DNA from 2 places in the Streptomyces sp. NPDC001450 genome. Region 2 is predicted to be linked to the other one. Evidence: predicted binding sites of a transcription regulator. Region 2 holds the regulator's gene; the other holds the start of a gene.

Region 1 (14,819 bases), on a different contig from region 2:
CCCCGCCGGGCCGGCGGACCCCCAGGCCCGCCTCGCCGCCGAACACGCCCGCCTGGTCGCCGCCGCCCGGCACTGGAACCTCGACGAGGTCCCCCTGAGACCCCCGGCGCCACCGGCCAGAAAACCGAAGATCACCGCGCGCGAGGGCTTCGAGGTGGACGGCCAGGAGGAGGAGAACCTCCCACCGGTCTTCACCACCGTCCCCACCAGACAGAAGGTCGTCTTCCTCACCATCGACGACGGCGCCGAGAAGGACCCGGCGTTCCTGCGCATGATGAGCGACCTGAAGATCCCCTACACGGCCTTCCTCAGCAACTACCTCGTCAAGGACGACTACGGCTACTTCCGCCGGATGCAGTCCGAGGGCCACACCCTCAACAACCACACCCTCACCCACCCCTACCTGCCCGGACTGTCCTACGAGGAGCAGAAGGACGAGATCTGCGGCATGCAGGCCGTCATGAAGCGGCAGTTCGGAAAGGCGCCGACCGTCTTCCGGCCGCCCTACGGCAACTACAACGGCGACACCCTGCGCGCCGCCAAGACCTGCGGGATCAGGTACGCGCCGATCTGGGACGAGGAGGTCTTCGTCGACCACTGGGAGTACCGCGAGGACGACAAGAGCCTGCACCCCGGCGACATCGTGCTCACCCACTTCCGCGGCCGCAACGACTGGGACGGCACGATGGTCGACGACATGCGCCGGTTCCTGAACAAGGTCACGCGCGAGGGGTACGCCGTGGCGCGCCTGGAGGACTACCTGTGAGGCGCCGGGGGCGACCGGGGCGCGGTCCGGGAGGAGTGCGGGCCGGGCTGGCCGCCGTGCTCGGTTCGGCCCTCCTCCTCGCGGGCTGCGCCCAGTCGGTCGACCCCATCGAACGCCTCGGCAAACGGGCGGCCCAAGGCGTACGGCAGCCCAGCCCGGCCGGAAGCCAGGCGTACCGCCGCTGGGGCCTGGCCGCCCCGCTCACCGCGCCGCCCCGCCACCCGGTCCGCCCCCTGACGGCCCACGGGGCGGGCGCTTCCCCGCCCCGCGTCATGGACCACGTCGCCACCACCGACAAGGTCGTCTTCCTCACCTACGACGACGGCGCCGAGCGCGACCCGCGCTTCGTCGACATGGTCCGCGACCTCGGACTGCCGGTCAGCTTCTTCCTCACCGACAGCGTCGTCGGACCCGGCTACGGCCACTTCGCCCGCCTGCGCGCGGTCGGCGCCGACATCGAGAACCACACCCTCGACCACCCGGCGATGCCCGGACTGCCCTACGCCGGCCAGCGCGCCGAGATCTGCGGCCAGCAGGACAAACTCAAGTCCCGCTTCGGCATCCGCCCCCGCCTCTTCCGCCCGCCCTACGGCACGTACGACACCACGACCCTGCGCGCCGCCGCCGACTGCGGCATCTCCACGATCGTCCTGTGGCGCGCCGCCATGACCTCCGACGGCATCGCCTTCACGCGCGGAGAGCACCACCTGCGTCCGGGAGACATCGTCCTGGTCGGCCCCGACGAGGCCACGGGCCCCACTCTCAGGGAACGCACGGCACGCCTGCTGCGCCGGGTGCAGTCACGAGGGCTGACGGTGGGGCGCCTCGAGGACTACCTGTAAACGTGCTTTTCTGCGCCCGCCGGCAACAACAGCCCGTCCGGCGCTTGAGGGCGAGGCCCGTTCAGGGCCGAAGCGGGGGTCTGGGGGCCGGCAGCCCCCGGGGCGGTGGGGCCGGCACCGGCGACCGAGCAGCTCCGCGTACCCCCAACTCGGCCGACGCGCCGCACGGCATTGGCACTCCGCTTGACCGAGTGCTAATCGCGGTCATAGTCTCGGCTCTGGCACTCGGCAGATGAGAGTGCCAACAAACGCGACGGGCAGGTCCGGCACCCGCGACGACGGATCGACCTGGTCGCCACCTCAGACAGTTAACCCCGTGAGATCTCCGAAGGGGGAGGTCGGATCGTGACGACCGCCAGCTCCAAGGTTGCCATCAAGCCGCTCGAGGACCGCATCGTGGTCCAGCCGCTGGACGCCGAGCAGACCACGGCCTCTGGCCTGGTCATCCCGGACACCGCGAAGGAGAAGCCCCAGGAGGGCGCCGTCCTCGCCGTGGGCCCGGGCCGCTTCGAGAACGGCGAGCGCCTTCCGCTCGACGTCAAGGTCGGCGACGTCGTCCTGTACAGCAAGTACGGCGGCACCGAGGTGAAGTACAACGGCGAGGAGTACCTCGTCCTCTCGGCTCGCGACGTCCTCGCGATCATCGAGAAGTAATCACCTCCAGCACTCAGTTGCTTCCAGCTGCGCCCCTGGCCCCCGCGACCACCCAAGAAGCCGGGCGCCGGGGCGCAGTTCTTTTTTCACCCACAGATTTCCGAGAGGGCTCCCGCTGTCATGGCGAAGATCCTGAAGTTCGACGAGGACGCCCGTCGCGCCCTCGAGCGCGGCGTCAACAAGCTGGCCGACACGGTGAAGGTGACGATCGGCCCCAAGGGCCGCAACGTCGTCATCGACAAGAAGTTCGGTGCCCCCACCATCACCAACGACGGTGTCACCATCGCCCGCGAGATCGAGGTCGAGGACCCGTACGAGAACCTCGGCGCCCAGCTGGTGAAGGAGGTGGCGACCAAGACCAACGACATCGCTGGTGACGGCACCACCACCGCCACCGTGCTCGCCCAGGCGCTGGTGCGCGAGGGCCTGAAGAACGTCGCCGCCGGCGCCTCCCCGGCCGCCCTGAAGAAGGGCATCGACGCCGCGGTCAAGGCCGTCTCCGACGAACTGCTCTCCTCGGCCCGCCCGATCGACGAGAAGTCCGACATCGCCGCCGTCGCCGCGCTGTCCGCCCAGGACCAGCAGGTCGGCGAGCTGATCGCCGAGGCGATGGACAAGGTCGGCAAGGACGGTGTCATCACCGTCGAGGAGTCCAACACCTTCGGTCTGGAGCTGGACTTCACCGAGGGCATGGCCTTCGACAAGGGCTACCTGTCGCCGTACTTCGTGACGGACCAGGAGCGCATGGAGGCCGTCCTCGAGGACCCGTACATCCTCATCAACCAGGGCAAGATCTCCTCGATCCAGGACCTGCTGCCGCTGCTGGAGAAGGTCATCCAGGCGGGTGCCTCCAAGCCGCTGCTGATCATCGCCGAGGACGTCGAGGGCGAGGCCCTGTCGACCCTGGTCGTCAACAAGATCCGTGGCACCTTCAACGCCGTCGCGGTGAAGGCCCCCGGCTTCGGCGACCGCCGCAAGGCGATGCTGCAGGACATGGCCGTCCTCACCGGCGCCACGGTCATCTCCGAGGAGGTCGGCCTCAAGCTCGACCAGGCCGGTCTGGACGTGCTGGGCTCCGCCCGCCGCGTGACCGTCACCAAGGACGACACCACGATCGTCGACGGCGCCGGCAACTCCGAGGACGTCGTCGGCCGCGTCAACCAGATCAAGGCCGAGATCGAGAACACCGACTCCGACTGGGACCGCGAGAAGCTCCAGGAGCGCCTCGCGAAGCTGGCCGGCGGCGTGTGCGTCATCAAGGTCGGCGCCGCCACCGAGGTGGAGCTGAAGGAGAAGAAGCACCGTCTGGAGGACGCCATCTCCGCGACCCGCGCCGCGGTCGAGGAGGGCATCGTCTCCGGTGGTGGCTCCGCGCTGGTCCACGCCGTCAAGGTGCTCGAGGGCAACCTCGGCAAGTCCGGCGACGAGGCCACGGGTGTCTCGGTCGTCCGCCGCGCCGCCGTCGAGCCGCTGCGCTGGATCGCCGAGAACGCCGGCCTCGAGGGCTACGTCATCGTCTCCAAGGTGGCGGAGCTGGAGCAGGGCAACGGCTACAACGCCGCCTCCGGCGAGTACGGCGACCTGGTCAAGGCCGGCGTCATCGACCCGGTCAAGGTCACCCGCTCCGCCCTGGAGAACGCCGCCTCCATCGCCTCCCTGCTGCTCACGACCGAGACCCTGGTCGTCGAGAAGAAGGAAGAGGAGCCGGCCGAGGCGGGCCACGGCCACGGTCACGGCCACGCCCACTGAGCGCTGCGCTGAGCTGACCTGAGCCGAACCGCAATGCCCGGCACCTCCACGGGGGTGCCGGGCATTGCGGTTCGGCACCCCCGTGGAGCTTCGGCGGGTGATGCAGCGTGGCGCCCGGCGTCCGTCACGGGAAGCTGACGAACCGCACCGGCTCCGCCAGTGCCGTCCGCGCCCCCTCCTCGTCCGCCAGCCGGGCCGCGAGGGTGGCCTGCGCGAGCCGTTCGGGCAGGGCCTCCGCGAACTTCAGGCCGCGGACCGCGCGGATGTCCACCTCGGGCAGGGTCAGTCCCGGTCCGGCGTCAGCGACCGCCGTGCGCCAGGATTCGCGCGTCACGTCGTCGCGCAGGCGGATGAAGCGGTCGTCGACGAAGCGGTGGCGCAGGACGACGGACGGCAGTGACGCGGCCAGCGTGGCGTTCGCCCGGTGACCGGCCCACGTCCACCAGCGCACGTCGTCGTCACCGCGGCGGGTGATGACGGTCCCCGCGGGGTGCACCACGTCCAGGTGGGTCTCCCGGGCCTCGGCCAGTCTCGCCTCGCCCCGGCGGGTGAGCAGCACCGGGGGATCGGTACCGAGCAGCACCTCGCGGGCGGCCCGGGCCAGCGCGAAGGAGCGGATCCGGTCCGGGCCGAAGCCGCTCCACTTGGCCCGCCCGCCCTCGTCCACGGGCTCCACGAAGCAGCGCCTGCGCCGCCAGTCGATATACGTCACCAGCCAGCTGCGGCCCGCCAGGAGCAGCTTGCGGGGCCCCTCGACCTCCTCGGTGAGCAGGTCCGGGTCCGTGCGGCCGATCTCTGTCCGTCCGCTGAGGACGGTGAACTCCGGCGGGGCGGTGAACGACGCCGTCAGATTCATGAAGTGCCGGTGCCCGAAGCGGCGTTCGGCCTCGGGACCGATGAACAGCGTGCCGCCGTCGCGCTCCAGGTATCCCTGCTCGACGAGGTGCCGTACGACGGGCTCGGCGCCCGCTCCGAACGGCCCGAACCCGCCCCACCACTCCTGCCACAGGTTCTCCCCGACCCGGTGCTCCTGGAGGCACAGCGCGAGGACTTGCTGCGCGATGAGGTGCCGTGGCTCGGGGGGTGCGGTCACCGGCTCGACCCAGCCGCGCGACCAGGCCAGCAGCAGGGCCGCCGCGGACAGGAAACCGGCGTCGGTCAGGGCGAGGAACAGGCAGTTGCGGGTGGTGCCGGGGCGGCGCCCGGTGCGGCCCAGCCGTTGCAGGAACGAGGCCACCGTGGCCGGTGCCTCCAACTGGATCACCCGGTCCAGGTCGCCGACGTCGATGCCGAGCTCCAGCGTGCTGGTGGACACGATCACGCAGTCCCGGGCCTCGGCGAACGCCTCCTCAGCGCGCCGTCGCTCGTCGGTGGAGAGCGAGGCGTGCGAGAGGAAGGTGGTGACACCGCGCAGCCGGAGCTGCTCGCCCAGCTCCTCGACGGTACGCCGGGTCTCGCAGAACACCAGGCGCTTCTCGCCCCGGTGCAGGGCGGCGATGACGGTGGCCGCGTTGGCGACCGAGCCGACGAAGTCCAGCTCGATGTCACCCGGGGGCGCACCGGCGGACGCCGGGGACGGCATGCCCTTGGTGTCGGGGAATGCCACCCCGGGAGCGATGACCTGCCCCGGTCGGCGTCCCTTGCCCGATCCCTGGAGCCAGTCCAGCAGCTCGTGCGGATTGCCGACGGTGGCGGACAGGCCGACCCGTTGCACCGGCCGTTCGACGATCTTCTGTAGCCGTTCCAGCACGGCCAGCAGATGCCAGCCACGGTCGTCACCGGCGAAGGCGTGCACCTCGTCGACGACCACGCTGTGCACACCGGAGAAGAACGCCCGGTGGTCCACGTTCGCGCTGACCAGCATCGCCTCCAGCGACTCGGGGGTGGTCAGCAGCAGGTCCGGGCGCTGGGAAAGGATGCGCCGGCGCCGGCTGGAGGCGATGTCGCCGTGCCACAGCTCGGCCGTCCGCCCCACCCAGCCGGCGTACGTCTCCAGCCGGGGGTGCAGATTGTTGAGGAGTGCCTTGAGCGGGGTGACGTAGAGGATGCCGGTGCCCTTCCACCCGTGCCGCTGTGCGCGGGTGAGCAGAGGGAAGGCGGCGGCCTCCGTCTTGCCGCCGGCGGTCGGCGCCAGCAGTACGGCGTCCTGCCCGGACAGCAGCGGCCCGATCGCCTCTTCCTGTAGCGGCCGAAGGGAGCGCCAGCCCAGCGAGTTGACGATGTGGTGGGTGAGGATCGGGTCGAGCAGGTCCAGCGCGTCGGCGCTCACGGCAGCTCCAGCTCCACGTCACCGGCGCTCGCGGCCGCGTTGCGCTCCACCTCGTCGAGTTCCGAGGCTTTCACCGTGAGCGTGTAGTGGACGCGGGGATCGAAGTCGTCGAAGGTGTCGATCCGGTCGAGTACGTCGGCGACCAGCTTCCGCAGGTACAGCCGGGGCGCGATACCGGCCTTGCCGCCGAGCGATCCGGTGACGGCACGCGCCAGCTCGTCCAGGTAGCCGTCGTCGGCGCGGGTCGCGATGCGCTCGGGATTGCGGGCGGTGGCCTCGTACACGCCGCGCACCTTGCGCCCCAGTTCACCGAGGGAGGCCAGATCGAAGCCGGGCAGCCGCAGTTGGACGGCCCGGGGCGAGTCGAACCGTGGGTCGGTCGTGAAGTCCGTGGCCAGCCGCTGGGCGAGCGGTGCCAGGCGCTGCACGCCCTGCTGTCCGTCGTAGAAGGCGGGGGTACCGGTGATGACGAGGAACAGCCCCGGGAACCGTCCGGCGTCGATCTCGTCGAGCAGTTGCCGCAGGGCGTTGAGGGACTTCTCCCTGACGTCGCCGCGCACCCGCTGGAGGGTCTCGACCTCGTCGAGGACGAGGAGCAGCCCGGGGTGACCGCAGTCCCGCAGCACGGTCAGCAGCCCCTGGAGGAACCCGAGCGCGGCGAAGTGGTCCAGGTCGCCGCGTACCCCGGCGGCCCGTTTGGCGGAGGCGGCGACGGACTTCTGGCCGCCGAGCCAGGCGATCAGTGCCTCGGCGCGGGCTCCGTCACCGGCCGCCACGGCCTCGCGGTAGCCGCGCAGCGCGGCCGAGAAGGCGGGGGTCGTGCGGGCGACGTCCGTGAGCCGCCGCTCCAGCAGCTCGTCGACGGCGCGGGCGAGTCCGGCCTCGTCGTCCTGGTCGGCGTCCCCGGCGTCGAGAACCTCCTCCTCCAGCGCGTAGAACCAGGAGTCGACCACGGCGCGCAGGGCGGACGGCGCATGGGTGGCCGTCGCCAGCCGTTCCGTGAGCCGCCGGTACACGGTCTCCAGCCGGTGCAGCGGAGTCTCCGTCTCGGAGATCTGCACCTCGCTGACGGCCAGGCCCCGCCGTTTGGCCCGCTCGGCGAGCCAGCGGGCGAAGAACGTCTTGCCGGAGCCGTACTCACCGCGCAGCGCGTGGAAGGCGGAGCCGCCGCGGGCGACGGTGGCGAGGTCGTCGTCGAGGGCGTCCGCGAACCGGTCCAGGCCGACGGCGAACAGCCCGAGCCCCTGCTGCGGCACGGTGCCGCGGCGCAGCGCGTCGACCACGTCCCGGGCGCGGGCGGGGCTGATGCCGGCTGCCCGGGGGCCGTCTGCGGTGTTCACGAGGGCGTGCCTTCCAGGAACTGCTGCCGCAGCAGCTCCTTGTCGAGGTGGACGGTGCGCCCGGACTCCACCAGCTGGAGCACGGGGTAGCCGTCGATGTTCAGGAGTCGTTCGAGCATGGTGACGAACCGCTGCGGGTTGCGTTCGGACTTGCCGGTTGCGGCCTGGGCGGCGGCCGCGACGGCCGCCGGGGACAGCTTGCCGCCCGCTTCGAGCAGCGCGTCGAGCGCGGCGGCCACGGCCGGTCCGGCCGGCGCGTTGCGCACGAACTCGCGCTGCGTCTCGTACGGCTTGCTGCGCACGGTCTGTTCGCCCGGCGTGACGTGGCCCGGCTGCGGCAGCTGCGGGAACAGCCCTTCGGACTGCGTCGGCTGTTTGCGGCCGCCCTTGCCGCGGGGCGGGGCGGGCACGGTCTCCTGCGGCTGTGCCGGTTCGGCGGCGCCCCGCCACCACTCGGGGGCGGTGTTCTCGGCGGGCAGTGCCGCCCAGCCGGCCGGGATCTCGCTGTCGGACGGCACGAACGCCAGCACGGGCACGGTGACCTCGGCGAGTGAGGCGCCACCGTGGTAGCCGGCCTGGCGGGCGGTGTAGCGCAGGTCGTCGCGCCAGGCGGCGGTGACGCGCCCGCCATTGGCCCGGACACGCGGCCCGGCGAGTTCCACCTCGCCGGGCTGGGCGGGTCCGGTACGCCAGCGGGCTCCCTGTACGCCCTCGGCGACCGCGGGACCCGCCTCGCGCGGGCCCCGGTCCAGGACGTGCCCGTGGTCGGAGACGAGCAGGACCGGGCGGCCGGCGCCGAGGGCGGCGCCCAGCAGATCGGCCAGCTTGGCGATGTCCCCTGTGCGCCAGCGGGCGCGCCCGCTCTCGCGTCCGTCGGCGAGGGCGTCGTCGATGGTGTTGAGGATCACCCCGACGAGCGTCCTGTCGTCGGCGAGCGCGCCGAGGAGTTCGGGCGCGAGCCGGTGCCCGGCCGTTCCCTCGTAGCCGCCCTTGTGGAAGAGAACCGCCTCCCGGCGGCGCTTCTTCCAGAAGGCCGTGAAACCGGCCCGCTCCACGTCCTGGCCGCCTTCGGCGGGTGCTCCGCAGAGCAGCGAGGTCCGGCTGATCTTCGTCAGGGTGGGCAGCATGGCGACGGCGGCGAGCCGGCCCGACTCCGCGGCGGGGACGATCTCGGTCCAGTTCCGCCGGTCGAACCCGGCGGCGAGTTCGACGGCCACGTCGGCACTCATCCCGTCCAGGACGAGGATGAGCGGCCGTCCGCCGTCCCGGGCGAGCGGCGCCGCTGCCTCCGCCAGCACGTCCTCGATCAGCAGCGCCCCGTTCGGCGCCTGCTGGGAGGCCGCCTCGGTCCAGGTGGCGAGGACGGCGGCGAACTGCTCGTCGAGTTGCCGGCGCCGGTCGCGTACCCGGGCGATCAGCCGGTGGTACGCCTCACCGACCTCGCTGTCCCGCGAGGCGTCGCCTTCGGCGAGTATCCCGGTCGCCAGGTCCACCCAGCCGGTGGACTCCATGTGGTGGCGCACGCTCCTGCCGACCGAGCCCGGGGCGGGCTGCGGGGTGTCGAGCCAGCGCAGCAGGCGTACGGCGGTCCGGGCGCGCTCGGTGGAGTCGGTGTGCAGGACGGCGAGCTGGTGGTCGGCGAGGTCGCGCAGCGCGGCCTGTGCCGGGCCGGGCCGTCCGTCGAGCGCGGCGGCGAGGGACCGCAGTCGCGTCCGGTAGCCGGAGGGCAGCAGCCGGTCCCCGGCCAGCAGGCCGGTCAGCCGGGCGGTCTCGGCGAGCTGGTCGGCACGCTCCAGCACGGCCAGCACCCGGCTCCGGGCGTCCGCGCCCGCTCCTCCGCCCGCCTCGGCCTGTGCGATCCACCGGGTGAGCACGCCGGTGGCCGCGGCCGCGTACGGGCCGAGTACGTCGAACGAGCCGAGCGCCCGGCCGAACAGCGTGCCGAGCGCGAACCCGGCGTCGGCGGCCGACGGGCAGGCGAGGACGGCCGAGGCGAGCGCGCCGAGCGGCAGCGCGTCGGCGCCCCGCCCGTCGGCGGCCAGCGCGAGCAGGGTGGGCGCGGCCGGCCCGGTCACCTCCTCCAGCCACTCCGCCAGTCCGGCCCGCTGCTGGTCGGGCAGCTCGGCGAACAGCCGGGGACCGGCCAGGGTGCGGCTCCAGTCGAAGAGGGTGTCGGCATCCAGGTCGAGGGAGTCGGCGCGCATGTCGCCGAGGCCGACGCGGGCGGCGAGCAGGGCGCGCAGCGCCCGGTCGCGGGTGAGGACGGACCCGGCCCTGGGCCAGCCGCCGGGCGGTTCGGCCTCCAGTAGCGCGTCGAGCAGCCAGGTCTCGCGCACCATGCGGGTGTCCAGGTCACCGGCCCCGAACAGCTGCTTGACGATGTCGGCCTGCTCGACGGCCAGCGGCCTGCGCCGCACGGCGTGTCCGCGCAGGTCCCAGCCGAGCTGGTCGGCGGGGACCCTGCCGGTGACGACGAGGACGCTGTCCCCGCCGGGGTCGGTCTCGGTGGTGTGGCGCCGCCAGGCGTCGGCGATGCCGAGCGGCGAGTCCTGGTCGGTGACGTGCACGCGCCGGGCGGCGCCGTCCACCCGCACGGTGAACTCCCGCTCCTCGTCGCCGCCCGCCCACACGGCGTCGACCAGCACCAGCCGCCGCCCCTCGGCCCGGGGCAGCTCCGTCTCCAGCAGTACCTCGATGGCTCGCCGTCCGGCGGCGGGCCGGGCCGCCATCAGCGGGCCCCTTCGGCGTCCCCGGCGGAGGACTCGCCCGCGGACTCGTCCGCGGGTGCGACCGGCTTCCAGCTGATCTCCACCGAGGCGTCCGGATGCGCGGCCAGGAAGGCGCGGATGTCGTCGCGGACGCCCGCCAGCCCGTCGGCCAGCCGCTGTTCCAGCGGGGTGGCCCCACCGGCCGCGATGAGCCGCCGCCCGGACGACGCCCGGGGCGCGCCCGCCGGCCGTGCCGCCGGTACGACGGCCCCGTCCGCCCCGTGGGACCCGTCCGACCCGGCCGGTACGGCACCGCCGGCTCCCGGCCGCGGATGGTGCGTGGCGACCTCCGGCTCGCTCACCCGCACGTCCCGCGCCCCCGGTGCCGGCTCCTGGCGCGGCGCGAACACGGTCTCCACCTGGAGCGCGGCGTTGATGATGGAGTTGGCCTTCTCACCGGCGTGACCGAGCACCGGCACCAGCGACCGCTCGAACTCCGAGGCCCGGGCGGCGAGGGCGATCTCGCCGAAGAGCCGCCGGGCCCGGTCGCCGACGCCGTCCTCCCGGCCGGTGAGCCCGCGCACGTTGGTCAGCGCCGGCCAGGCGGCGTCGTCCAGCGCCCGCAGCACCTCACCGGCGCTGCCCATGGTCGTGCTCAAGTCCCGCTCGGTGGCCGTGCAGGACGCGGAGGCCAGCTCGCGCACCAGGGCGGTGGCGTCGCTGCCGTGCCGGGTCAGCCGGGCGAGCAGCCCGGCGGCCTCCCGCAGGATCGCCACCCGGGCGGCGGGCTCGCCGGGGGCGTCGAGGCCGAGCAGTGCCGCGTGCCGGTCCAGCGAGGCCCGCACCCCGGCGACGTCCCGCTCCCAGGCGTCCGCCTTGGCGCGGATGTCCTCGGCGAGCCGGTTGACGTTCCGGGCATACATGTTCGGCTTGGCGGAGACGCCGAACAGCCGGGCCGCCCGCTCCCGGGCCGCCGCGTACTCGTCCTCGCTGGGCAGCGGCTGCGAGCGCAGCGACCAGCCGGGCCCGATCTCGTGCAGCGCGGGCGCCTCCCGCTCCGGGCCGCCCTGGTACACCCAGGCCCGGTCGTCGAGCAGGGCGTACGCGGAGATGAGCAGGTTCCCGGTGAGCTTGTCGAGGCCGCCGTAGCCGAGGTCCCTGGTGATCCAGCCGCGGATGTCCTCGACGGCGAGGTCACCGCGCTGCTTGTGCGCGGAGGCGGCCTGGTTGATCCGGGTGCGCCAGTCCTGCCGCATGACCAGCGGGCCGTCGTGCACCGTGCCCAGCTCCAGCGGCTCCACGATCCGCTTGACGGTCTTCAGGTGGTGGCTGTCGACGTTCTGAGCGCGCCCCCCCTCGTCCATGGCCCGGGTGATCCACTCCAGGGCTGTCCGCAGCTCGGCCGGGCTCACCGCCTTGCGCTGTCCCTTCCCGTCGAGTCCGAAGTCGGGGTGCTTCGGGTACAGCGCGGAGAACATGCCGTCGGCCAGATGCTGCACATTCGCTTCGAAGCCCTTGCCGCCCTCCTCGCGCGGCTGGGCGAACTCCGGCTGGAGCGAGAGCACGTGGCGGCCGTCGGGCACCTCGGGGCCGGGGTTGGCGTCGGTCGGCCGGGCCAGCCCGTACACCTCGGCGAGGGCGCCGGTGAGCTGGTCGGTGAGGGTGTCGCGGGCCACCTCCAGCTGGCGCCGGACCTTGGCCCGGTCGTCGGGCGGGAAGTTGCCGGTGTAGTCGGTGAGCCGGTCCCGTTCCAGCAGGAAGTTGATCCGCATCAGCCGGCCGAGCTGGGCGCGGCGCTGGTCGGAGAAGAAGTCGGTGAGCCACACCAGGGTCGGCGCGGTCACCCCGTCCTTCCTCAGCTGCTCCACGCGGTGGAAGTCGTCGCTGGGGTAGTGGTCGCCGTCGTCGAAGGGGTAGTCGACGACGAACCGCACGTTGCCCGCGGTCGCCGGGGTGAACTGCTCGTCGGGCAGGTCGGCCCGGTCCCGTACGTTGCCGAAGACGAACTCGGCGAGGCGCCGGGTGCCCCGCCAGACGATCTCCTTCTCGGCGACGAACTGCCCGTCCCGGACGCCGGCGGCCTCCCAGATCCGGTCGCGCAGCCACACCCGGCGCACGCCCGCCTTGTCCTCCTCGGCGACGGCGTCGAGCAGCGGTTCGATGTCCAGCTCGGACAGGTGCAGCGAGAACACCGGGTCGGTCTCGCCGTCGGAGCGCACCTCGGACGGGAACGCGGCCTGGAGGTCCCGCATGCGCCGTACGACGACGTCACCGGCCGGCACGGTACGGGAGCGCACCGAGCCGTGGTTGAGGGCGGCGAGCCGGGCCCCGGTCAGCCGGCGCAGCGCGGGCACGTCCGGGGCGAGTGCGCCCAGCAGCAGGGTCTTCACGAACCGGTCGTCGGCCCGGAAGTCGGCGTGCGTGTCGGAGCCGTACTTCTCCAGCAGATGGGTGCGCGCCTTGCCGTAGAACTTCACGGCCGCCTCGGACTCGCGCTTCAGCTTGTCGGTGAAGGCGGCTCCGGAGCCGTCGACGAGGACGTCCCACAGGTCACCGAGCGGGATGAGCTGCCCGACGGCGGCGCCCGCGTTCTTCTGCAGCAGCTGCTGCACCAGCTTCAGACCGGTGCGCTCGCGCTGGAGGGCGCCGGAGAGGGCGACGAGCACGTTGAGCAGCGCGGGCGAGAGGGGGTAGACGGCGCGGAAGTCGGTCCAGTCGGCGTGGGTGGCGCCGCCGCCGTCCAGCAGGATGTCCTTGACCTGCTGGTTGGACCGGTCGACCCCGCCGAAGGCGCTCTCCAGCACCACGTCCTTGCCGGGCAGCGGCTTCAGCACCCGCTCCTTGATGATCTCCGGCAGGTTGCGGTCCTCGAGGTCGACCGTGTCGAACCGCTCGTTCAGGTATTCGAGCGCCTGTTCCATGGCCTTGACGTCGGCGCCGAGCACGTCGGAACCGACGAGCTGGGACAGGTCGCGCTGACGGGAGATGAACGACACGATGGGCACCGGCCGGTCGGCGTCCCCGGACTCGATCAGCTTCACCAGCTTCTGGATCTCGCTGTTGACGAAGGTCCGGTCCCGCATGTGCGCCTGGAGCCACAGCACCAGCTCGTCGAGGAACAGCACGACACCGTCGTAGTTCAGCGCACGCGCGTGCCGGCTGATCGCGGACAGCCCGTTCTCCAGCGGCACGTACTTGGCGGCGTCGCCGCGAGCGCTCTCGGCGTACGACCGCATCGGCCCGGTGAGCAGCGCGGACACCAGCCGCTCACGGCGCGAGTCCCCGGCCGGGGCGGTGAAGGCGTCGTCCAGCTCACCGGAGGTCCAGGCCCCGCCGGCGCCGATCACCTGAAGCTCGTCATCGTCGTCACCGCCCGCGGTGGCACCGCCGTCGGCGGGCAGCAGCCGGACGAACGCGTCGTCGCCGAGCTGCTCCCGCATCCGCCGGGCGTCCGCGAGCATCGCGTCGGAGCGGAACACGGTCGGGGTGGGCGCGTTGGGGTGCTGCTCGCGCACGGCCCGCACGTACCCGCCGAGCAGCGCCTCGTCCAGGTTCGCCGCGCCGACCAGGTGGTACGGCACCATCAGGAACTTCTTGCCGCGCAGCCACTCGTCGTGCTCGGCGATGACCTCCCTCAGCCGCGGCTTGGCCCGTACCGAGGCGTCTCCGTTGAGCACGGCGTGCAGCACGGTCAGGAAGTGGCTCTTGCCGGCGCCGAAGGAACCGTGCAGATAGGCGGCGTACGAGGCGTTCTTCCGCACGGCGCCGCGCACCAGCTTCAGCGCCTTGTCGAACTGCTCCCTCAGCTGCGGCGTGACGACGTACTCCTCGACCCGCCCCGCCGAGTCACCGGTGAACCCCTGGGACAGCTCGACCTTGAAGTCGCCGGCGTAGACGTCCTCCTTGATGTCGAGGACGTCCCTCAGTACGACGGTGTCGCCACCCCTGGCCATCGGCTGCTCCCGCTCCCCGGTGAAACCCGTGCCCCTTACAACTCCTCCTTATCCTGCCAGCTCGGGTGGCTCTGCGGACCCGGGAGTCATCGGCCGGTCATCGACCGCGCCCCGCTCTTCATGACCGCGTGCGGTGGGACGAGGGCGACCGGGGTCAGAGGCCGCGCAGCGCGGCGGAAAGATCCGCCACGAACGTCTGCCACGAGGGAACCTGGCCCACTGGCCCGTGGCGGTCGAGCAGGTCGAGCAGTCTGTGCCGGTTTCGTGGGAAGCGCTGCTGCAGCTCCGCTAGGCGTCGGCCCTTGCAGCCGCTGGCCTTCGCGAGGGTGTCCTTGAGGCGTTGCTTCGGGTCGGCGACGCGTTCCACGGCGGCTGCTTTCGGCAGCTCCAGGGGCATGCGTCCTCGTGGGTTGCCGGCCACTTCCCGGATGGCCTGCTCGTCGAGGAGCAGCCACGCTTCGAGCATGCGCACCGGTACGACGGGAACGTGCGGGAGACCCGGCCAGGTCTCGCCGACGGCATCCGCGATCTCTGCGTT
Region 2 (14,819 bases):
GCCGAGGATGCGCGGATGCTCGAATTCCGCACACTTTCCGACCGCGTTCGAGCACACCCGTAGCACAGTTCTCACGCGCGCCTGTCCACTTCGGTAACTCAGCGCACAGGTGTGGGATCCCTCTGTCACCCTGGCCGCATGGACATGGCGGCCATACCGACACAGCGGGAGAGCGAGAGTGACGACTGTGGGGCACAGGGACTCGCCACCCTGCCCGGTACTCCACTCGCGCCCGGCTCCGCCCGTGCGCTGGTGCGCGCCGCGTTCGCCGAGTGGTCCGGCCGGGGGCTCGTCGATCCGGAGGGGTCCGCACGGCTGGCCGGCGACGCCGTAGCCGTCGTCAGCGAACTCGTCACCAACGCCGTCGTCCACGCGGGCACGGAGGTGGAGGTCGACTGGCGCCTGGAGGATTCCGGCGCGTTCGTGGTGCAGGTGCGCGACCACCACCCGGCGCGCGCGCCGCGCGACCCCGCGCGCGGCGAGGCTCCGTACGACACCCCCGAGCACGGGCGCGGCCTGCGCCTGGTCGCCACCCTCGCCGAGTCCTGGGGTGTCACCTACCGCGCCGGCACCAAGACGGTGTGGGCGCGGCTGTCCGTCGACGGCAAGGGGGACCCGGACGGGCCCGCCCCGGCCCACACCCTGGCGGCCGCCGAGGCCCTCGCCCCGCAGCCGCAGCGCCCCGGAGCCGACCGGGACTGGCTCGGCCGGGGCGCGCTGTCCTTCCTCGCCGAGGCCTCCGACCTGCTCGCCGGGCAGCTGGACGAGAACCTGGTCACGGCCCTCGCCGGCCAGCTGATCGTGCCCCGGCTCGCCGACTGGTGCGCGGTGTGGCTGGAGGACGAGGCGACCGTGCGCGGCGGCGACGGCGGCGCGCCCGCGCGTGTCTGGCACGCCAGCGAGAACCGCATCGATGAGCTGTCCCGCGCCCTGGAGAAGGACCCGCCCTGCCCGCGGGACGGGTTGAGGTCCGGCCCGGAGCCGTACCCCTGGCCCGGCGACGCGCTCGGCCCGCAGGACGCCCACGGCGCGGCGCTGGCGTACCGGCTGATCGCGGGCGGCCGCCCGCTGGGCACGCTGGTCATCGGGCGCTGCGGGCTGCAGCACTTCCCCGACGAGGTCACCGGCCTGGTCGAGGACCTCGGCCGGCGGGTCGCCCTGGCCATCGGCGCCGCCCGCCAGTACGCCCGGCAGGCCACCATCAGCGCCGTCCTGCAGCGCGGCCTGCTGCCCGGCGCGGTCGCCGAGATCCCCGGCGTGAGCAGCGCGCTCGTCTACGAGCCCTGCGACAAGGGCGGCCCCAGCGGGGACTTCTACGACCTGTTCCCGGCGGGCGACGGCCGCTGGTGCTTCGCCGTCGGCGACGTACAGGGCAAGGGCCCCGAGGCGGCGGTCGTGATCGGACTCGCCCGCCCCTGGCTGCGGCTGCTCGCCCGCGAGGGCTACCGGGTCGCCGATGTCCTCGACCGCCTCAACCAGCTCCTCCTGGACGATGCCACCGAAGCCGCCGACGCGGCCGCCCGCGCGCTGGTCGCCGGCGGCGCGCGCCCCGCGGCCCCCGGGGACGGCCCGCAGACCCGCTTCCTGTCCCTCCTGTACGGCGAGCTGACCCCGCACGACGGCGGCGTCCGCTGCACCCTCGCCTCCGCCGGACACCCCCTGCCACTGCTGCTGCGCCCCGACGGCGAGGTGCGCACCGCCGCCCGCCCGCAGACCCTGCTGGGCGTCGTGGAGGACGAGACCTACACCAGCGAGACCATCGAGCTGGGGCCCGGCGACAGCCTGCTGTGCGTCACCGACGGGGTGACCGAGCGCCGCTCCGGCTCCCGCCAGTTCGACGACGGCGACGGGCTCGCGCGGGCCCTGTCCGGCTGTGCGGGTCTGAGCGCCGACTTGATCGCGGAGAGGATACGCCGTCTGGTGCACGACTTCGGCGGCGGTCTGCCGGAGGACGACCTGGCCCTGCTGGTGCTCCAGGCGGAGTGACCGGCGTCGTACGGGACAATGGGGGACATGCCTTCCGCACTCCCCGACGGCGAGCCGGTCCCCGACGACGGCGCGCTGCCCGCCTCCGCGCTCGCCGGCGCCGCCGACCGACCCCTCGGGTTCTACCTGCACGTCCCGTACTGCGCGACCCGCTGCGGCTACTGCGACTTCAACACGTACACCGCGACCGAGCTGCGCGGCACCGGCGGCGTGCTCGCCTCCCGGGACAACTACGCGGACACGCTGATCGACGAGATCCGACTGGCGCGGAAGGTCCTGGGTGACGACCCGCGCCAGGTGCGTACGGTGTTCGTCGGGGGCGGTACTCCGACGCTGCTGGCCGCCGACGATCTCGTACGGATGCTGGGGGCGATCCGGGACGAGTTCGGTCTGGCGCCGGACGCGGAGATCACGACGGAGGCGAACCCGGAGTCGGTCGACCCCGCGTACCTCACGACACTCCGGGAGGGCGGCTTCAACCGGATCTCCTTCGGCATGCAGAGCGCGAAGCAGCACGTGCTGCGCGTGCTCGACCGCACGCACACCCCGGGCCGTCCCGAGGCATGCGTGGCGGAGGCGCGGGCCGCGGGCTTCGAGCACGTCAACCTGGACCTGATCTACGGCACGCCGGGGGAGTCGGACGACGACTGGCGGGCCTCGCTGGAAGCGGCGCTGGGGGCGGGGCCCGACCACATCAGCGCGTACGCGCTGATCGTCGAGGAGGGCACCCAGCTGGCGAGAAGGATCCGCCGGGGCGAGGTCCCGATGACGGACGACGACGTCCACGCCGATCGCTATCTGATCGCCGAGGAGATGCTGTCCGCGGCCGGCTTCGACTGGTACGAGGTCTCCAACTGGGCCACCTCGGAGGCGGCCCGCTGCCTGCACAACGAGCTGTACTGGCGGGGTGCGGACTGGTGGGGCGCCGGGCCGGGGGCGCATTCGCACGCGGGCGGGGTGCGGTGGTGGAACGTCAAGCATCCGGGGGCGTACGCGGCGGCCCTCGCCTCCGGCCGTTCACCGGGGGCGGGGCGGGAACTGCTGTCTGAGGAGGACCGGCGGGTGGAGCGCATCCTGCTGGAGCTAAGGCTGCGGGAGGGGGCGCCGCTGTCCCTGCTGAAGGAAGAGGGGCTCGCGGCGTCCCGGCGGGCCCTGGCGGACGGACTGCTCCAGGAGGGGCCGTACGACGAGGGGCGGGCCGTGCTGACGTTGCGAGGGCGGTTGTTGGCGGATGCGGTGGTGCGGGACTTGGTGGACTGATCACTCCGGCGGGGGAATCGGTGTGCGAGTCGGGTTTGGCTGCCGCGCTGGTTCGTAGGGTGCGGCTGTGAATGATCTCGACATGATCAAGTTCTTCGAGGAGCTGGAACCCCCCGAAGGCATCAGGGCGGAGCTGCTGCGGAGGACCATCGTGATGACGCCGAGTCCGGATCCGGTGCACGCACTGTGCCATGACGGGGCCGATGAACCGATGCCGTTGGAACCTCTCGGCATCGAACTGGACACCAGCGAATTCGCCACGTACGAGAAGGTCAGGCCTCACCGCTACCCGTGACGAAGTCGATCAGCTCCTCCACTCGCCCCAGCAACTCGGGCTCCAGGTCCTTGTAAGACCCCACACGCTGCAGAATCGCCTGCCACACCGCGCCGGTGTTCTCCGACGGCCACCCCAGAGCCCGGCACACCCCCGTCTTCCAGTCCTCCCCGCGCGGCACCCGGGGCCAGCCGGGAATCCCCAGGGACGACGGCTTCACGGCCTCCCAGACGTCGATGTACGGGTGACCGACCACCAGCGCGTGCTCGCTCGTCACCGACTCGGCGATGCGCCACTCCTTCGTGCCCGGGACGAGGTGGTCCACGAGTACGCCCAGGCGGGCATCCGGACCCGGCGCGAACTCGGCCACGATCGCCGGCAGGTCGTCCACGCCCTCCAGGTACTCCACGACCACGCCCTCGACGCGCAGGTCGTCACCCCACACCTTCTCGACCAGTTCGGCGTCGTGCCGGCCCTCGACGTAGATGCGGCCGGCCCGGGCCACGCGCGCGCGTGCGCCGGGGACGGCCACCGAACCGGACGCCGTACGGGTGGGCCGTACCGGACCCGACGCGGGCCGCACCAGGGTGACCACCCTGCCCTCCAGCAGGAAGCCGCGCGGTTCCAGCGGGAACACCCGGTGCTTGCCGAAGCGGTCCTCCAGCGTCACCGTGCCCGCCTCACAGCGGATCACCGCGCCGCAGAAACCGGTGCCGGGCTCCTCGACCACCAGACCGGGCTCCGCCGGGACCTCCGGCACGGGCTCGGGCTTCTTCCACGGCGGGGTCAGGTCCGGCGAGTACGTGCGAGGGCGTGGGCTCGAAGGGCCCTCGTTGGAAGGGCGGTGGTGGGAGACGGGTGGGCGCATTCGGATGACGATAGGAGAAGCCGCCGACCAGCACTCACGACACGCCGAAACGCGCCGCCAGCTCGTCGCGTTGGCGTCGTACGAACGCCGCGTCGACCACCGCTCCGTGACCGGGCACGTACAGCGCGTCCTCGCCGCCGAGGGCGAGCAGCCGGTCGAGGGCGTCGGGCCAGCGGGACGGTACGGCGTCCGGGCCCGCCTGGGGTTCACCGGACTCCTCCACCAGGTCGCCGCAGAAGACGATCTCCGCGGCGCCGGAGACCGAGCCGGGGACGAAGACCGCGAGATCGTGGGCCGTGTGGCCGGGGCCCACGTTGGCCAGCAGCGCCTGCCGGCCGTCGCCGAGGTCCAGCGTCCACTCGCCCGAGACCAGGTGGCGGGGAGGGGCGAGGGCGGCGACGGCCTCGTCCGCGTCCGCGGCCGGCAGGCCGTGCCGGACCGCGTCCCGGCGCAGCTCTTCGCGTTCGTACGCGAACACCGCGTCGATGCCCACCGCCGCGTACGTCCGGGCCCCGGCGAAGGCGGCCGCGCCGAAGACGTGGTCGAAGTGGGGATGGGTGAGCGCGAGATGGGTCACACCGTGCCCCGCCAGCCGCTCCGCCGACGCCCGTAGCCGCTCGCCCTCGGCCGTGCTCGACCCGGCGTCCACCACCAGCGCCGTACCCGCCCCGAGAACCAGGCCCACGGTGCAGTCCCAGCCGGGCAGCCGGCACCGTCCGACCCCGGGCGCCAGCCGCTCCCACCCCAGCTCTTCCCAAGTCACCGTCATACCGCGACGCTAGCGGTATCAACCTGGTACGGCGGGACCGACCTTGCCCAGTGAGTACCCCACGCCCGTACACTGGGCTGGGGAAGGCTGGCACTCGGACACGCAGAGTGCCAGGCGGCCGACCGGAAGAGCCGAGGGGACGACATGCTGGAGGTGCGCGCGAATGCTGAGTGAACGCAGGCTTCAGGTGCTGCGCGCCATCGTCCAGGACTATGTGGGCACCGAGGAGCCGGTGGGCTCGAAAGCGCTCACCGAGCGGCACAACCTCGGCGTCTCACCGGCGACCGTGCGCAACGACATGGCGGCCCTGGAGGACGAGGGGTTCATCGCCCAGCCGCACACCAGTGCCGGGCGTATCCCCACCGACAAGGGCTACCGGCTGTTCGTGGACAAGCTCGCGGGCGTCAAGCCGATGTCCGCGCCCGAGCGCCGGGCGATCCAGAACTTCCTCGAGGGCGCCGTCGACCTCGACGACGTCGTGGCGCGCACGGTACGGCTGCTCGCGCAGCTGACCCGGCAGGTCGCCGTCGTGCAGTACCCGTCCCTGACCCGGTCCACCGTGCGGCACGTGGAGCTGCTCTCGCTCGCCCCCGCGCGGGTGATGCTCGTGCTGATCACGGACACCGGCCGGGTCGAGCAGCGGATGGTCGACTGCCCGGCGCCCTTCGGTGAGGCGTCCCTGGCGGACCTCAGGGCCCGGCTGAACAGCCGGGTCGCGGGCCGCAGGTTCACCGACGTGCCGCGTCTGGTCGAGGACCTGCCCGAGGCCTTCGACGTCGAGGACCGCGGTACGGTCTCCGCCGTGCTCTCCACCCTGCTGGAGACACTGGTCGAGGAGAACGAGGAGCGGCTGATGATCGGCGGCACCGCCAATCTCGCCCGCTTCGGACATGACTTCCCCCTCGTGATCCGGCCCGTCCTGGAGGCCCTTGAGGAGCAGGTCGTGCTCCTCAAGCTCCTCGGCGAGGCGAAGGATTCGGGCATGACCGTGCGCATCGGGCACGAGAACGCCCACGAGGGACTCAACTCCACCTCCGTCGTGTCGGTCGGCTACGGTTCGGGCGGCGAGGCGGTTGCCAAGCTAGGCGTGGTCGGACCGACCCGCATGGACTACCCGGGAACGATGGGAGCGGTACGCGCAGTGGCACGGTACGTCGGACAGATCCTGGCGGAGTCGTAAGTGGCCACGGACTACTACGCCGTTCTCGGCGTGCGCCGCGACGCGTCGCAGGATGAGATCAAGAAGGCGTTCCGTCGGCTCGCGCGCGAGCTGCACCCGGACGTCAACCCGGATCCGAAGACCCAGGAGCGGTTCAAGGAGATCAACGCCGCTTACGAGGTGCTGTCGGACCCGCAGAAGAAGCAGGTCTACGACCTCGGCGGCGACCCGCTCTCCCAGTCGGGCGGCGCCGGTGCGGGCGGCTTCGGGGCAGGTGGCTTCGGCAACTTCTCCGACATCATGGACGCGTTCTTCGGTACGGCGTCGCAGCGCGGCCCGCGCTCGCGCACCCGGCGCGGCCAGGACGCGATGATCCGCATCGAGGTCGAGCTGGACGAGGCGGCCTTCGGGACGACCAAGGACATCCAGGTCGACACCGCGATCGTCTGCAACACCTGTAACGGTGAGGGTGCCGCTCCCGGCACGTCCGCCCAGACGTGTGACATGTGCCGCGGCCGTGGTGAGGTCTCCCAGGTGACCCGGTCCTTCCTGGGCCAGGTCATGACCTCCCGCCCCTGCCCCCAGTGCCAGGGCTTCGGCACGGTCGTGCCGACCCCGTGCCCGGAGTGCGCGGGCGACGGCCGGGTCCGCTCCCGGCGCACGCTCACCGTCAAGATCCCGGCCGGTGTCGACAACGGCACCCGCATCCAGCTGGCCGGCGAGGGCGAGGTCGGCCCCGGTGGCGGTCCGGCCGGTGACCTGTACGTCGAGATCCACGAGCTGCCGCACCAGACCTTCCAGCGGCGCGGCGACGACCTGCACTGCACGGTCACGATCCCGATGACGGCGGCGGCCCTCGGCACCAAGGTGCCGCTGGAGACCCTGGACGGCATGGAGGAGGTCGACATCCGGCCCGGCACCCAGTCCGGCCAGTCGATCCCGCTGCACAACCGGGGCGTCACGCACCTGCGCGGCGGCGGCCGGGGCGACCTGATCGTCCACGTCGAGGTCACGACCCCGACCAAGCTCGACCCCGAGCAGGAGCGACTGCTGCGCGAGCTGGCGAAGCTGCGCGGCGAGGAGCGTCCGCAGGGGCAGTTCCAGCCGGGTCAGCAGGGGCTCTTCTCGCGGTTGAAGGACGCTTTCAATGGGCGCTGACGCCGGCTGATGCGGCGGCCGGGGGTCCGGGGGTTGGCTCCCGGGCAGGCACGGTCAGCCGGGTCAGCAGGGCCTGTTCTCCCGCCTGAAGGACGCTTTCAACGGGCGCTGAGCCATCGTCTGCGGGGTGCTCCAGCACCCCGCATGCCGGTGTCCTATGCCGTGGGAAGCCCGGATTCGGACTTGTTCGAAGGACGTGACAACATGCCGTCATGTCCTCCGCACTGACCGATCTCTTCCCCCACCCGATCGTGCAGGCCCCCATGGCGGGCGGTGTCTCCGTCCCGCAGCTCGCCGCCGCCGTGTCCGAGGCGGGCGGTCTCGGGTTCCTCGCCGCCGGATACAAGACCGCCGACGGCATGTACCAGGAGATCAAGCAGCTGCGGGGGATCACGAGCCGCCCCTTCGGCGTGAACCTCTTCATGCCCCAGCCCGAGTATGCAGAGTCGGGCGCCGTCGAGATCTACGCCCACCAGCTGGCCGGTGAGGCCGCCTGGTACGAGACCGAGCTGGGCGACCCCGACAGCGGCCGGGACGACGGCTACGACGCCAAGCTCGCCGTCCTCCTCGACAACCCGGTGCCGGTGGTCTCCTTCCACTTCGGCGTCCCGAGCCGGGACGTCCTCGACTCCCTGCGCCGTGCCGGCACCTTCACCCTGGTCACCGCCACCACCGCCGAGGAGGCTCTCGCGGTCGAGCGGGCCGGCGCGGACGCGGTGATCGCGCAGGGCGTGGAGGCCGGCGGCCACCAGGGCACCCACCGGGACGTCCCGGAGAACGACGGCTCCGGCATCGGACTGCTCTCGCTGATCGCCCAGATCCGGGAGGCCGTGAGCATCCCGGTCGTCGCCGCCGGCGGCCTCATGCGCGGCAGCCAGATCGCCGCCGTCCTCGCGGCGGGCGCGAGCGCGGCCCAGCTGGGCACGGCGTTCCTCGCCACCCCCGAGTCCGGCGCCAGCGCCCTGCACAAGCAGGCGCTGACCAACCCCCTGTTCGCCCGCACCGAGTTGACCCGCGCCTTCTCCGGCCGCCCGGCGCGCGGCCTGGTCAACCGCTTCCTGCGCGAACACGGCCCGTACGCCCCCGCCGCCTACCCCGAGATCCACCACCTGACCTCACCGCTGCGCAAGGCCGCCGCCAAGGCCGGGGACGCGCAGGGCATGGCGCTGTGGGCGGGCCAGGGCCACCGGATGGCCCGCGAGCTGCCGGCCGGGGAGCTGGTGCAGGTTCTCGTCGGCGAGATGGATGCGGCGAGGACAGCGCTGTCGGACGGAGGTGACGGGCGATGACGGCTCCGGTCTTCGTCGTCGACTCCCTGGAGGGCGTGGGCCCCGGATCGATCATCGACGTGACGGGCCCCGAGGGGCGGCACGCGGTCTCCGTACGGCGGTTGCAGTCCGGTGAGGACGTGGTGATCACCGACGGGAAGGGCCGGGGGGCGGCCGGGGTCGTCCTCAGCGCGTCGGGGAAGGACCACCTGGTCGTCGAGCCCTTCGAGTTCCCGGTGGAACCCGAGCCGAGCCCCCGTATCACCGTCGTCCAGGCTCTCCCCAAGGGCGACCGCGGTGAACTGGCCGTGGAGACGATGACCGAGACCGGCGTCGACGCGATCGTGCCCTGGTCGGCTGCCCGCTGCATCACCCAGTGGAAGGGCGACCGGGGCCTCAAGGCGCTCGCCAAGTGGCGGGCCACCGCGCGCGAGGCCGGCAAGCAGTCCCGTCGCCTGCGCTTCCCGGAGGTGGCGGACGCGGCGACGAGCAAGCAGGTTGCCGCACTTCTCGCCAAAGCCGACTTCGCCGCCGTCCTGCACGAGGACCGCGACTACGGCAGCGAGCCGCTCGCGACCGCCGAACTCCCCGCCACGGGCGAGATCGTGCTGGTCGTCGGGCCCGAAGGCGGTGTCTCCCCCGAAGAGCTGGCACTCTTCGAGGATGTGGGCGCGAAGGCCTACCGGCTCGGGCGCAGCGTGCTGCGCACGTCGACCGCGGGCACCGCGGCCACCGCGCTGCTCATGGGCCGCACCGGCCGCTGGTCCTGACCCGAACCTGGGGGAACACGATGGAACTCGCACAGGTGCGGCTCCTCGTCACCGACTTCGCCGCCTGCTACCACTTCTACGCCGAAGTCCTCGGCCTCAAGCCGCAGTCCGGCGCCGCCGAGGGCCCGTACGAGAAGTTCAGCCCCCACGCCGGCTCCGCCGGGATCGCCCTGCAGGACCGCGCCATGATGGCCGAGATCCTGAACGAACTGGGTGACCCGGCCAACGGCCACCGCTCCCTGGTCGTCCTGCGTGTCGACGACCTCGACGCCTACTGCGAGCAGATCACCTCCCGCGGCGCCACCCTGCTCCACGGCCCGGCCCCCATGACCGACCGCATGCGCGTGGCCCACCTCAAGGACCCCGAGGGCAACCTGGTGGAACTCCAGGAGTGGCTGCTGCTGCGCGGCTGAGATCATCCGATGGTGACCGCTCCGAACTGACGAGTGACCGTATGTGGCCTTCCCCCGTGCGCGGGCCGGTGGCACGCTGCCCTGCATGGGGGTGTTGAGGCGGATTCGGTGTCGGGTGCGGCCCGTGCGTGTGCTGAGTGCGGCCGGGCTCGTCGTGGTGGCTGTGGGGGCGGTCGTGGGGTGCCAGCCGGGGGGTCTCGGTTCGGCCGCGGTGGCGTACACCACCGACACGACCGCCACCGCCGAGCTGAAAAGGCAGCATGTGAAGGTGAGTTGGCTCACCTGCACCGGGAACTACGGCAGCTCGGGCGGCCGCACGCCCGGGAGGGCGCCCTCGCCGACGGAGACCACCGTCGTCTCCGTCGACTGTCAGGGGCAGACCGACGACTTGCGGAAGATCACCGTCGTCGGGGTGGTGACCAAGGCCGTCGACGGCGCCTGTGTGCGCGGGGATCTGACGGCCCGGGTCGAGGGCAAGCAGGTGTTCCACGTCGGCGGGCTCGGCAACTGCAACGCCAAGCCAGGGCCGACGTACGCTCCGCCCGTCACCTACCGGCCCTCCGGCGGGCAGCCGACCGTCACCGTGACCGTGACCCGGACGATCTGGTGCAAGGGCGACCCGACCTGCTGGCCCGCGCAGGGCAAGTGATCGAAACCGGGGGCGCGCGCGGCGGTCGCTGCGTAAAGTGACGGGGTGACTAAGGGCGCTTCGACGGGATCCTCCGGCTACCTCCGATTCCCCCACCTCCACGGCGACTTGGTGACCTTCATCGCCGAGGACGACGTGTGGCTCGCACCCCTGGACGGCGGGCGGGCCTGGCGGGTCAGTGCCGACAACGTGCCGGTGACCCACCCCCGCGTCTCGCCCGACGGTACGACCGTCGCCTGGACCTCCACGCGCAACGGCGCCCCCGAGGTGCACATCGCCCCGGTCGCCGGAGGGCCCGCCAAGCGGCTGACGTACTGGGGGAGTTCGAAGACCCAGGTGCGCGGCTGGACCCCGGACGGCCAGGTCCTCGCGGTCAGCACCCAGGGCCAGGCGAGCCTGCGCCGCAGCTGGGCGCGGGCGATCCCGCTGGACGGCGGACCCGCCACCACGCTGCCCTACGGGCCGGTCGGCGACGTCGTGTACGGCCCGCACACCGTGCTGCTGTCCGCCCCGATGGGCCGCGAGGCCGCCTGGTGGAAGCGCTACCGGGGCGGCACGGCAGGCAAGTTGTGGATCGACCGTGCCGCCGAAGGTGAAGAAGGTACCGGCGAGTTCGTGCGGCTGCACGAGGAGCTGGACGGGAACATCGAGTACCCGCTGTGGGCGGGGGACCGGATCGCGTTCCTGTCCGATCACGAGGGCACCGGAGCCCTCTACTCCTCCCTTGCCGACGGGTCCGACCTGCGGCGTCACACTCCCCTCGACGGCTTCTACGCCCGGCACGCCGCCTCGGACGGCCGCCGGGTCGTCTACTGCAGCGCAGGCGAACTCTGGCTCCTCGACGACCTCGACGGCGCAGAACCGCGCCGCCTGGACGTCCGGCTCGGCGGCGCGCGCGTCGACCTGCAGCCCCACCCGGTGAACGCCTCCCGCTGGTTCGGCCACGCCGCCCCCGACCACACCGCGCGCGGCAGCGCGGTCGCCGTGCGCGGCGCGGTCCACTGGGTCACCCACCGCTCCGGCCCGGCCCGCGCGCTGGCCGCACAGCCCGGCGTACGGGCCCGGCTGCCGCGCACCTTCCGCGCGGACGGCGAGGAATGGGTGGTGTGGGTGACGGACGCCGAGGGCGAGGACGCCCTGGAGTTCGCGCCCGCCACCGGCGTCGCACCCGGCGCCGTCCCGCGCCGGATCGCCGCCGGACAGCTCGGCCGCGTCCTGGAGCTGGCCATGGCCCCCGACGGCAGCCGAGCCGCCGTCGCCTCGCACGACGGCCGGCTGCTGCTGGTCGAACGCGAGACCGGCGAGGTCCGCGAGGTGGACCGCAGCGAGGACGGGGACGTCAGCGGCCTCGCCTTCTCGCCCGACTCCGGCTGGCTCGCCTGGTCCCACCCCGGCCCGCATCCGCTCTGCCAGCTCCGCATCGCCCACACCACGGACCTGTCGGTCACCGAGGCGACCCCGCTGCGCTTCCAGGACTACGCGCCCGCCTTCACCCTGGACGGCAAGCACCTCGCCTTCCTCTCCAGCCGCTCCTTCGACCCGGTCTACGACGAGCACGTCTTCGACCTGGCCTTCGTCGAGGGCGTCCGCCCGTACCTGATCACCCTCGCCGCGACCACGCCGTCCCCGTTCGGGCCGCACCGGCACGGCCGGCCCTTCGGGACCCCGGACAAGGAGGAGACCCCTGACGCCGAGGGCACCCCGGCGACCCGGATCGACCTCGACGGCCTCGCCGACCGCATCGTGCCCTTCCCGGTCGAGGCCGGCCGCTACGCCAACCTGCGGGCCGCCAAGGACGGCGTGCTGTGGCTGCGCTACCCGGTGCGCGGCGTCCTCGGCGCCTCCCGGGCCACTCCCGACGACCCGGACCCCAAGACCGAGCTGGAGCGCTACGACCTCGCCCAGCAGCGCCTGGAGCACCTCGCCGCCGACGCCGACTACTTCGAGGTCAGCGGCGACGGCAAGCGGGTGCTGCTGTGGACCGACACCCGCCTCAAGGTCGTACCGGCCGACCGGCGCGGCTCCGACGACGAGGACAGCGACTCGAACATCACCGTCGACCTGAGCCGGATCCGGCAGACCGTCGACCCGGCCGCCGAATGGCGGCAGATGTACGACGAGACGGGCCGCATCATGCGGGACAACTTCTGGCGGCCGGACATGAGCGGCGTCGACTGGAACGGCGTCCTCGACCGCTACCGCCCCCTCCTCGGCCGCCTCGCCACCCACGACGACCTGGTGGACCTCCTGTGGGAGGTGCAGGGCGAACTCGGCACCTCGCACGCCTACGTCACCCCGCACGGCGGCTTCGGCAACGGCGCCCGGCAGGGCCTGCTCGGCGCCGACATCTCCCGCCACGCGGACGGCAGTTGGCGCATCGACCGCATCCTGCCCGCGGAGACCTCCGACCCGCAGGCCCGCTCCCCGCTCGCCGCGCCCGGTGTCGCCGTGCGCCCCGGGGACGCGATCGTCGCGGTCGCCGGACAGCCGGTCGACCCGGTCACCGGCCCCGGCCCGCTGCTGATCGGTACGGCAGGCAAGCCGGTCGAGCTGACCATCTCGCCCGTCGGCGGGGGCGACCCCCGGCACGCGGTCGTGGTCCCCCTCGCGGACGAGGAGCCCCTGCGCTACCACGCGTGGGTCGCCGACCGCCGCGCCTACGTCCACGAGACGTCCGGTGGCCGCCTCGGCTACCTCCACGTGCCGGACATGCAGGCCCCCGGCTGGGCCCAGATCCACCGCGACCTGCGCGTCGAGGTGGCCCGCGAGGGCCTGGTCGTGGACGTCCGGGAGAACCGCGGCGGCCACACCTCCCAGCTCGTCGTGGAGAAGCTGGCCCGGCGGATCGTCGGCTGGGCGCTGCCGCGCGGCATGCGGCCGTACAGCTACCCGCACGACGCGCCGCGCGGCCCCGTCGTCGCCGTCGCCAACGAGTTCTCCGGCTCCGACGGTGACATCGTCAACGCGGCGATCAAGGCCCTCGGCATCGGCCCCGTCGTCGGCACCCGCACCTGGGGCGGCGTCATCGGCATCGACAGCCGCTACCACCTCGTCGACGACACCCTGATCACCCAGCCGAAGTACGCGTTCTGGCTGGAGGGATACGAGTGGGGCGTGGAGAACCACGGGGTGGACCCCGACGTGGAGGTCCTGCAACGCCCGCAGGACTGGGCGGCGGGGCGGGATCCCCAACTGGACGAAGCAATCAGGCTGGCACTGGAGGCACTGCAGGAGCAGCCCGCGAAAACTCCGCCGGGCTTGCCAACCTAAAGGGGCGCGGGGCTGCATCGACATGCGGCTCCGCCGCGTGGGCGCGACCAGCCCCCACCGAGCCCGCGGCCGAACGACTACCATGCCCCCGTACTGATCACCGGCGAAAGCGAGCGCAGCGCAATGGCGGGAGAACCGCAGGACGACTGCCTGTTCTGCAGGATCGTCGCAGGGCACATCCCGGCGACGATCGTCCGTGAGACGGAGACGACCGTCGCCTTCCGGGACATCAACCCCCAGGCGCCCACGCACGTCCTGGTGATCCCCAGGGTGCACTACAAGAACGCGGCCGAACTCGCCGCCGCGGAACCGGCCGTCGCCGCCGACATACTGCGCGAGGCCCAGGCCGTCGCCGACGAGGACGAGTTGGAGAGCTACCGCGTCGTCTTCAACACCGGCAGCGGCGCCGGTCAGACCGTCTGGCACGCCCACGCGCACATCCTCGGCGGCCGTGGCATGGCCTGGCCCCCTGGATAAGTCGCCATGTCCGTACGTGAATTGGTGGTCCTCGGCACCGCCAGCCAGGTCCCGACCCGGCACCGCAACCACAACGGCTACCTGCTGCGCTGGGACGGCGAGGGCATCCTGTTCGACCCCGGCGAGGGCACACAGCGGCAGATGCTGCGTGCCGGGGTCGCCGCCCACGACCTGAACCGGATCTGCGTCACGCACTTCCACGGCGACCACTCCCTCGGCCTCGCCGGGGTGATCCAGCGGATCAACCTCGACCAGGTTCCGCACGAGGTCACCGCGCACTACCCGCGCTCCGGGCAGCGCTTCTTCGACCGGCTGCGGTACGCGACCGCCTACCGCGAGACCGTCCGCCTCACCGAGGCACCGGTCGCCGCCGACGGCACTCTCGCCGAGACGCCGTCGTACACGCTCGAGGCCCGCAAGCTGTCCCACCCCGTCGAGTCCTACGGCTACCGGCTGATCGAACCCGACGGCCGCCGCATGCTGCCCGACCGGCTCGCC

The links. Region 2 encodes HrcA, which represses chaperone genes, less so after heat shock. Its sites were predicted from a motif close to TTNGCACTCNGNNNNNCNGAGTGCNAA; they were not measured.
Region 1: a site for HrcA is predicted at 1,780-1,806, ahead of groES (co-chaperone GroES). Genes of this name have one in related genera too.

What each region holds. Positions count from the first base shown of each region.
Region 1 is NZ_JBSFHY010000035.1:36,871-51,689, forward strand. It holds gene ACWC5O_RS32125 (polysaccharide deacetylase family protein) at 1-766, shown strand, start outside; gene ACWC5O_RS32130 (polysaccharide deacetylase family protein) at 802-1,608, shown strand; gene groES (co-chaperone GroES) at 1,954-2,262, shown strand; gene groL (chaperonin GroEL) at 2,383-4,011, shown strand; gene ACWC5O_RS32145 (DEAD/DEAH box helicase) at 4,136-6,280, opposite strand; gene brxD (BREX system ATP-binding protein BrxD) at 6,277-7,620, opposite strand; gene pglZ (BREX-2 system phosphatase PglZ) at 7,617-10,349, opposite strand; gene ACWC5O_RS32160 (hypothetical protein) at 10,349-14,281, opposite strand; gene ACWC5O_RS32165 (hypothetical protein) at 14,436-14,819, opposite strand, start outside.
Region 2 is NZ_JBSFHY010000047.1:24,464-39,282, forward strand. It holds gene ACWC5O_RS37770 (SpoIIE family protein phosphatase) at 145-1,986, shown strand; gene hemW (radical SAM family heme chaperone HemW) at 2,014-3,246, shown strand; gene ACWC5O_RS37780 (hypothetical protein) at 3,314-3,541, shown strand; gene ACWC5O_RS37785 (DUF3097 domain-containing protein) at 3,519-4,388, opposite strand; gene ACWC5O_RS37790 (MBL fold metallo-hydrolase) at 4,423-5,157, opposite strand; gene hrcA (heat-inducible transcriptional repressor HrcA) at 5,321-6,337, shown strand; gene dnaJ (molecular chaperone DnaJ) at 6,338-7,474, shown strand; gene ACWC5O_RS37805 (nitronate monooxygenase) at 7,687-8,763, shown strand; gene ACWC5O_RS37810 (16S rRNA (uracil(1498)-N(3))-methyltransferase) at 8,760-9,512, shown strand; gene ACWC5O_RS37815 (VOC family protein) at 9,533-9,925, shown strand; gene ACWC5O_RS37820 (hypothetical protein) at 10,011-10,574, shown strand; gene ACWC5O_RS37825 (S41 family peptidase) at 10,683-13,844, shown strand; gene ACWC5O_RS37830 (histidine triad nucleotide-binding protein) at 13,968-14,321, shown strand; gene ACWC5O_RS37835 (ribonuclease Z) at 14,328-14,819, shown strand, end outside.